Regions from separate parts of the uncultured Azonexus sp. genome, predicted to be linked through region 2. Evidence: riboswitches for the same ligand, from Rfam matches in the RefSeq annotation. Region 2 holds a riboswitch; the other holds the start of a gene.
The links. A riboswitch is a leader RNA that binds a small molecule or an ion and turns the genes downstream of it on or off. The one in region 2 is predicted to bind cobalamin.
Positions count from the first base shown of each region.

Region 1: it holds a riboswitch for cobalamin, as region 2 does, so the genes downstream of both, Q0799_RS00920 (ribonucleoside-diphosphate reductase subunit alpha) here and Q0799_RS03920 (TonB-dependent receptor) in region 2, are expected to answer to the same signal.

Region 1 is NZ_CALJNI010000001.1:198,505-202,877, reverse strand. It holds gene Q0799_RS00920 (ribonucleoside-diphosphate reductase subunit alpha) at 1-2,389, opposite strand, end outside; cobalamin riboswitch at 2,545-2,747, opposite strand; gene Q0799_RS00915 (3'-5' exonuclease family protein) at 2,874-4,244, shown strand; gene Q0799_RS00910 (hypothetical protein) at 4,249-4,373, opposite strand, start outside.
Region 2 is NZ_CALJNI010000004.1:243,184-247,556, forward strand. It holds gene Q0799_RS03915 (iron ABC transporter permease) at 1-23, opposite strand, end outside; gene Q0799_RS03920 (TonB-dependent receptor) at 27-1,859, opposite strand; cobalamin riboswitch at 1,964-2,170, opposite strand; gene Q0799_RS03925 (hypothetical protein) at 2,285-2,482, shown strand; gene Q0799_RS03930 (cell division protein ZapA) at 2,484-2,810, shown strand; RNA gene ssrS (6S RNA) at 2,835-3,014, shown strand; gene Q0799_RS03940 (sulfite exporter TauE/SafE family protein) at 3,065-3,871, shown strand; gene Q0799_RS03945 (enoyl-CoA hydratase-related protein) at 3,872-4,373, opposite strand, start outside.

The DNA of each region.
Region 1 (4,373 bases), on a different contig from region 2:
CCCACAGGTCGAGCGCCTTGAGGTCGCGCACCAGCGCTTCGTTGACCACGGTGAATTCGCCGGACAGGTTGGATTTGACGTAGAGGTTCTGGTAGGCCGGCTCGATGCTGGCGGAGACGCCGACGATGTTGGAGATGGTCGCGGTCGGCGCGATGGCGACGCAGTTGGAGTTGCGCATGCCGTAACGGGCGATGCGTTGTTTCAGCGCGTCCCAGTCGAGACGGCTGTCACGGTTGAGTTCGACCGCCTCGCCGCGCCCGGCTTCGAGCAGCGCGATGCTTTCGTGCGGCAGGATGCCGCGATCCCACAGGCTGCCGGTGAAGCTGGAATAGCGGCCGCGCTCCTGCGCCAATTCGGTCGATGCCCAATAGGCCTGGTAGCAGACGGCTTCCATGCTGCGGTCGGCGAATTCGACGGCTTCCGGCGAGGCGTAGGCGATGCCGAGTTGGTAGAGGCAATCGGCAAAACCCATGATGCCCATGCCGACCGGGCGGTGGCGCAGGTTGGCGTTGCGCGCCTTGGGCGTCGCGTAGAAGTTGATGTCGACGACGTTGTCGAGCATGCGCATGGCGGTGCTCACGGTGCGCGCCAGCTTTTCCCGGTCGAGCTGGTCGTCCTTGAGATGCGCCAGCAGATTGACCGAGCCGAGGTTGCACACCGCCGTTTCCGAACCCGAGGTGTTCAGCGTGATCTCGGTGCACAGGTTGCTCGAATGGACGACGCCGACGTGCTGCTGCGGCGAGCGCAGGTTGCAGGCGTCCTTGAAGGTGATCCACGGGTGCCCGGTCTCGAACAGCATGGTCAGCATCTTGCGCCACAGTTGCACGGCCGGCACTTTCTTGTGCAGCTTCAACTGGCCGGCGGCGGCCTTGGCTTCGTAGGCTTCATACGCCTCGACGAAGGCGCGGCCGGATTTCTCGTGCAGGTCGGGCGTATCGACCGGCGAGAACAGCGTCCAGTCAGCACCGGCGATCACACGCTGCATGAACAGGTCGGGAATCCAGTTGGCGGTGTTCATGTCGTGCGTGCGGCGGCGCTCGTCGCCGGTGTTCTTGCGCAGTTCCAGGAATTCCTCGATGTCCAGGTGCCAGGTTTCCAGGTAGGCGCAGACGGCGCCCTTGCGCTTGCCGCCCTGGTTCACGGCGACTGCCGTATCGTTGACTACTTTGAGGAAGGGAATCACGCCCTGGCTCTGGCCGTTGGTGCCCTTGATGCGGCTGCCCAGCGCGCGCACCGGCGTCCAGTCGTTGCCCAGCCCGCCGGCGTATTTCTGCAACAGCGCGTTTTCCTTGATCGACTGGTAGATACCGTCGAGGTCGTCGGCCACCGTGGTCAGGTAGCAGGAAGAAAGCTGCGAATGCAGGGTGCCGCTGTTGAACAGGGTCGGCGTCGAACACATGAAATCGAAGCTGGAAATCAGGTCGTAAAACTCGATGGCGCGCGCTTCGCGGTCGATTTCGTTCAATGCCAGGCCCATCGCCACGCGCATGAAGAAAAGCTGCGGCGTTTCGATGCGGCGGCCGTCGATGTGCAGGAAATAGCGGTCGTACAGCGTCTGCAGGCCGAGGTAGCCGAACAACTGGTTGCGCTCGGGCTTGAGTGCGGCGGCCAGGCGGTCGAGGTCGTAATCCTTGAGGCGCGGGTCGAGCAGTTCGGCAATCACGCCGCGTTCGACGAAGACCGGGAAATAAGCCGCTTCGACGGCCTCATTCTGCGCCGCTTCCGGCCCGGCCGCTTCCTCGACCAGGCTGGCCAGCAGCAGGCGGGCGGTGGCGTAGTCGTAGCCGGGTTCGCGCTCGATCAGCGTGCGCGCAGCGAGCACCAGCGCCTGCTTGACGTCGGCCAGCGCAACGCCGTCGTACAGGTTCTTCAGCGCGTGGTCGAGGATGGTCCGCGGCGAAACGCCCTCGCCCAGCCCGGCACACGCCGTTTCGCAGGTTTTCAGCAAGCCGGCGACATCGAGCGGCCGGCGCTCGCCATCGACCGTCACATGCAGTTCGGGCACGCCCTGGACTTCGGCCAGCGCGGCCCGCTCGGCGGCGCGTCGTTCGCGGTAGAGCACGTAGGCGCGGGCGACGTCGTGCTCGCCGGAGCGCATCAGCGCCAGTTCGACCTGGTCCTGGATGTCCTCGATATGCACCCGGCCACCGTCCGGCAGGCGGCGGGTCAGCGAACGCACGACCGTTTCGGTGAGCCGCGCGACCAGTTCGCGCACCCGCGACGAGGTCGCGCTCTGGCTCCCCTCGACCGCCAGGAAAGCCTTGGTCAGGGCGACGGAAATCTTCTCGGGATGGAATTCGACGACCGCGCCATGACGGCGGATCACCTGCAGCGCGGCGGCACTGTGGGCGGACAGGTCGGAAATGTGCGCGAGGACGTTCGAGGACACGGCAATGCTCCGGTTCGGGGGGCGGAACATGGCTGGCGCGTGACGCGACCGCGCAGCGCTGTGCCGACGGACGGCGACAACGGACAAGCACGGACGACAGGAGACGAAACGCTCACGCAAAACCTCTCACCAGGGACACCCCGCCCCAAAGGAAAATGAAAAGGACACGTTGCGGCAGGTCTCCTGGCTCCCGGCTCAACGCGTTTCACCCGCCTTCCCGGACGCATCCAGTGGCATGGGGTGGCGAAACGCTCGCCGGTTACAGTTGCGGGGGCAGCCCCGGGATTCGGATCGTCAGATCCGGCACCGGATTCCCGTTTTAATCCCCTTGCGGGGAACCATCAACGGCGCACACTTTATGACAAGGCAGGACGAAGCGCAAGCAGGGAGCACTAAATAAGGCACGAAAACACAAGAACAACACTAGGGGTAGTAGAAACAAAGCGGATGAATCGCGCGCCGTCTCATGCGAAAATCCGCCCCCATGACTGCCCTCGCCTTCGTCGACCTGGAAACCACCGGCGCCACCGCCACCTCCGACCGCATCACCGAAATCGGCATCGTCGAGGTCGATGCCGACGGGACCGTGCGTGAGTGGCAGCAACTGGTCAATCCGGGCACCCATATTTCGCCATTCATCGAGAGCCTGACCGGCATCAGCAACGCCATGGTCGCCTCTGCCCCGCCCTTTGCAGAGGTCGCCGAAGATGTCCTGCGCCGGCTCAAGGGACGGCTGTTCATCGCCCACAACGCGCGCTTCGACTATGGCTTCCTGAAAAACGAATTCAAGCGCAGCGGCATCGAATTCCGCGCGCCGGTGCTGTGCACGGTCAAGCTGTCGCGCGCGCTCTACCCGGAATTCAAGCGCCACAGCCTGGACAGCCTGATCGAGCGCCACGGCCTGATCGCCAACGGTCGCCATCGGGCGCTGGCCGATGCCCAGCTGATCCATCAGTTCTGGCAAAGAATCCACGCCGAACGCAGCGGCGAGGACATCGACGCAGCGCTCAGGAAACTCAACACCTACCCCAGCCTGCCGCCGCATCTCGACCCCGCCGTCATCGACGAACTGCCGGAAACACCCGGCGTTTACCTGTTCTACGGCGAAGCCAGCGAACACGGCGAACTGCCGCTCTACATCGGCAAGGGCAAGAACATCCGCAGCCGGGTGCTGTCGCATTTTTCCGCCGACCATCGTTCGGCTCGTGAAATGACGCTGGCGCAGCAAACCCGGCGCATCGACTGGATCGAAACCGCAGGCGAAATTGGCGCCCTGCTGCGCGAAGCCGAGCTGGTGAAAACCCGCCAACCGACGCAGAACCGACAGTTACGGCGCAACGAAGAGGTGTGCACCTGGACCCTGATCGATGCCGGCGACGGCTGGCTGAAACCCGAACTGCGCCTCGCCGCCGACCTCGACTTCGGCATCGGCAACGCCTGCTACGGACTGTTCAAGAGCCCCCGCGAAGCCACGCAGACGCTGCGCAAACTGGTCGACGCCCACCAACTATGCGACATCCTCAGCGGACTCGACCGCCAGGTCGGCAACAAACCCTGCTTCGGCCACCAGACGCGCCGCTGCAAAGGCGGCTGTGTCGGCAAGGAGCCGTTGGCCAAGCACAGCATGCGACTGATGGGCGCGATGGTGACACTGAAACTCGCCAGCTGGCCCTTCCCCGGCCCGGCGATCATCCGTGAAGGCGACGAAGCGCACCTGATTGACGGCTGGCGCTACCTGGGCAGCGCCCGCAGCGACGACGAACTGCATGCGCTGCTGGAATTGAAGCGACCGCCCTTCGACCGCGATATCTACAAGATACTGAGCAAGCAGATTTCGCTGATGAAAGCGCTGTGATATCTCAACTCAAGGGATAAGCCATATGCACCCGCGCCGGGGCCAGCCGGCGCAATTCCTGCATCAGTTCCAGCGCAGAAAAACTGTACTGGTGCGACAACAGCCGCACATAGCCGGTCACTTGCGCGT
Region 2 (4,373 bases):
AAGGCACGGCGGCGGGTGGGCATGGATTACTTCGGACTGTAGCGGATGCCGATGAAGGCATTGCGCCCCGGGGTGGCGTAGGTATCGGCGAGTATATAGTCCCGGTCGAAGAGGTTGTTGACGCGGGCAAAAATGCTCCATTCCGGGGCAAAACGGTAGGCAGCGTAGAGATTGGTCAGCGCGTAGCCGTCCAGTTCCACTCTGGTCGTTCCGGAATACTCGTAGCGCTTGCCGCTACCCAGCATTTCGGCACGCCAGTCCCAGCGGTCCAGCGTCTGGCCGACCGAGATGGCGGCCGAGTGCCGGGCACGCCTGGCAAGCTGACGGTCGTTGCGACGGTCAATCGCGTCAAGCCAGTCGTAGCTGGCCTGAAGATCCAGGCTGCTGAGCTTGCCCTGCCAGCTGAGTGTCGCACCCTCAAGTCTGGCGGAATCGATGTTCGTGGGCTGGTTCAGGGCGCCGACCCGGGTCCAGGCAATCATGTCCTTGACCCGGTTCAGGTACCAGGTCAACGAGATGGCCTGATTCCCGGCTTCATAGTGAATCGACAGCTCGCGATTGATCGCCGACTCGGGCTGCACGGCCGGGTTGCCGACGAAGGTTCCGGTCAGCGGGTAGTACAGTTCGTTGAAGGTCGGCGCCTTGAAGGCGGTGCCAACGCTCGCGCTGGCTCGCCAGTTGTTCGAGAAACGATAGCCATAGGCCAGCGAGCCGGTGGTCTTGTCACCGAACAGCGAGTCGTCGTCGTAGCGGGTGCTGGCCTGTAGGCGATGGGCGCCGAATCCACGGTTCCAGCCCAGCTGGACCGCGTCGTTGCGGCGTTGGGTTTTGGGGTAATTGCCCGAGGTATTGATGGCTTGCTCGGTACGCTCGAAGCCGATCAGGAAATTGCCCAGGCTGCCGCTCAGATCGTTCTGCCAGGCGTACATATCCTGCTCGGTGTTGAATTGACTGTTGCGCAGACCATTGCGCAGATTTTTCGAGTGATCGATGCTGCGCCCGACGGTCAATGTGCTGTTCCAGGCGCTGGTCAGCCGGTTTTTCAGTACCAGCGAGGCGTTGCCGTTTCTGGTCTGATTGACCCAGTCGACCGTCACGCCGGTGCCGTCGTAGCTGTTGCGACCTTCGGCGTGCAGGGCGGAAAGCATCAGTTCGTGTCCGGGGGCGAAGGTATAGCCGAGCCGTGCTGAGGTCGCCTGGTTGCGGAAACCGTCCTTGTCGGGATTGGCTGTCGCCGTCCACGGGCGACTGTTGAAGCCGTCGGTCGTCTCATGCGAAAGGGTCACGCCGTACTGCCAGCCGTTGCGCTTCCCGGACAAGCTGGCGCTGCCATTGCGCGTGCCGTAGCTGCCGGCTCCGGCTTCGGCAGAAAGATGAAGGGCTTCCTCGCTGCGCCGGGTGAAGATCTGGACCACGCCCCCGATGGCGTCGCTGCCGTACATTGCGGAGGCTGGGCCGCGGATGATTTCGATGCGCTCGATCTGGGCGACCGGAATGCGTGACCAGGTGGGTTCGCCCGACGTGGCCGAGCCCACCCGCATGCCATCGACCAGCAGCAGCACATGTTTGGCGTTGGTGCCGCGGATGAGCAACGAGGAATTGGCACCCCAACTGCCGTTGGCGACGATCTGTATGCCCGGCTGAGCGGCCAGGATCTGTTCGAGATTGGTGTGGCCGGCGGCTTCGATCTCGTTGCGCTCGATCACGCTGACATCGGTCAGCACTTCGCTGACCCGCATCGGCTGGCGTGTCGCGGTGACCACCATGGTGTCGAGGCTGGCAAGCTGTTCCGTGGCCTGCAGCGGTTGGCAAAAAGCGAGCGGTAGCAATACCGCCAGCGGCTTGAGGCGTGAATTCATGGATTTCCCCTTCCCGGCAGGCGTCCCCGCATGCCGGAATGCATTGACAAGAAAGTCCGCAGGGGAGAGGGCTGGTCTGGAACCGGCACCACCACCCCGTGGTACTTCCGCTAGGTGTGCAAGGCCGGTATCCGGGCTCGCAAGTCTTGACGTATCGCCTTCCCAGGTTTCCCCAGTGGCTTCGTGATACGCCCGCACTTGCTTACCGTTGCGGGGGCAGCAGCGGCTTGGTCTCGTTGGAGACGCACCGCTTTCCCGTTTAACTGCGCTTGGTGAAAACCGCGCGCAGCACCTGACACGGCGCGCATTCTAGCGCGCCTGGCCGGGAGATGCGAATGCCAATGGCGTCGACAGCCGATAAAACACTTTGAAAATAGCTGCTTAGTCCTTGACCGGGCAGTATTTGTCCCTCTATAGTGCGCGCCATGAATAGCGAATTCGAAGCGCTCGAAGCCAAGATCGATCAGGTCGTCGCCCTGGTGCACCAGTTGCGTGCCGAGAACGAGGTCCTGAAGAACCAGATAGCCACGGCCGAGGCCGAGCGTCTGCACTTGCGCTCGACGATGACGGCTGCCCGCGAGCGGCTGGAAGGCCTGATGGACAAGCTGCCCGAGGATGCCTGAGATGAGTGCCGAGCAGAATTTCCTCGACGTCAAGATCATGGGCCGCGAATACCGCGTTGCCTGCCGGCCGGAGGAGCGCGATGCGCTGCTGGCGGCGGTCGATCTGGTCGACAACAAGATGCGCGAAATCGCCCAGAAGACCAAGAGCACCATTGCCGAACGCGTGGCGGTGATGGCCGCGCTGAACATCGCCCACGAACGCCTGGCGGCGCCGGCTGGCGAGGCTGCCGAAGAAGCGCTTGCGTCGACCGACACGAAGCGTAGAATCGAAGACATGGGAGCACGGCTCGATGCCGTGCTGGCACCCCAGCAGCAACTGGATCTCTGAGTCGCTGCGGGATTGCCCGCCGAGTGTTCCCTGCGGTGTTTGTTAAGGCCATATATTCCTTGAACCAATGCTGATTGGCATCGGTTGCGGACCAAGACTCCGCTGTTGTGCGCGTTCTTCGTCGAATGTGCCTGATGCGGAAGGAAAGCAGCCACTCTGAACCCAGGTTCAGGATGCCGGCCTGACGGCACTCGCGGGGACTTTTACCAAACAGGTGGCAGCTTCTGCCACCTGTTTTCATTTGCAGGGTGGTGATGGAAATCGAGTGGCTGCTGGCCTATCTGCTGTTGGGCGCGTTTGTCGGGTTTTTTGCCGGTCTGCTCGGCGTGGGTGGCGGCGGCATCATGGTCCCCGTATTGACCACCCTGTTTGCCGCGCAAGGCTTTCCCCGCGAGCATCTGGTTCATGTTGCGCTGGGGACGTCGATGGCGGCCATTGTGATGACTTCGATTTCCAGTCTGCGTGCGCATCATGCCCATGGTGCGGTGCGTTGGGACATCGTGCGCGGCATTACGCCGGGTGTCCTGCTCGGTACTTTCGGCGGCACCTTCATCGCCTCGCGCGTGGATAGCGTGCCGCTGGCGATTTTCTTTGGCTGCTTCATGGCCTATGTGTCGCTGCAGATGATCCTCAACGTCAAACCCAAGCCGACCCGGGAACTGCCCGGTCAGGCCGGCATGGTCGGCGTCGGTGGCGGCATCGGCCTGGTCTCGGCGCTGGTGGCGATCGGCGGCGGCTCGCTGTCGGTGCCGTTCATGACCTGGTGCAACGTCAAGATGCAGCACGCCATCGGTACTTCGGCGGCGATCGGCTTGCCGATTGCGCTGGCCGGGGCGCTCGGTTACCTGATCAACGGCTGGGGCAGCAGCGGCCTGCCGGACTGGTCCATCGGTTACGTCTATCTGCCGGCACTGGTGCTGGTCAGCGCCGTGTCGACGTTCACCGCGCCGCTGGGCGCCCGCCTGGCGCATCGGCTGCCGGTGGCAACCCTGAAGAAGGTGTTTGCCGGTGTGCTGATCCTGCTCTCGGCGAAGATGCTGCACACCGTTTTCGGTAGCTGATCAGCGCGCCTTGAACACCGGTTTGCGCTTTTCCAGGAAAGCCGCCAGCCCTTCCCGGTAGTCCTCGGTGTCGAGGAAGGCGAAGGACGCGGTTTTTTCTTCGTCGGTCAACGGGCGGCCGTCGAGCAGGCGGTGGATCCATTGCTTGTGCCAGGCAGCGACCAGCGGGGCGCCGTGGCCGATGCGGCGGGCTGTGGCATAGGCTTCGTCGATGACCTGCGGGTCGGCGACAACGCGCGTCAGCAGGCCTTTTTCATAGGCTTCGCGGGCGTTCAGGATGCGCCCTTCGAGCAGGATTTCCTTGACCACCGCCGGCCCGGCAAGACGTAGCAGGCCTTCCATTTCGCCCGGGTACATCGAGAAGCCGAGCTTGTTGATCGGTGCGCCGAAGCGCGCGCTTTCGCCGGCGATGCGCAGGTCGCAGGCGCCGGCGATTTCCAGGCCGCCACCGATGCAGGCGCCCTGGATCAAGGCCACGGTCGGGTGCGGGCAATCAGCAATG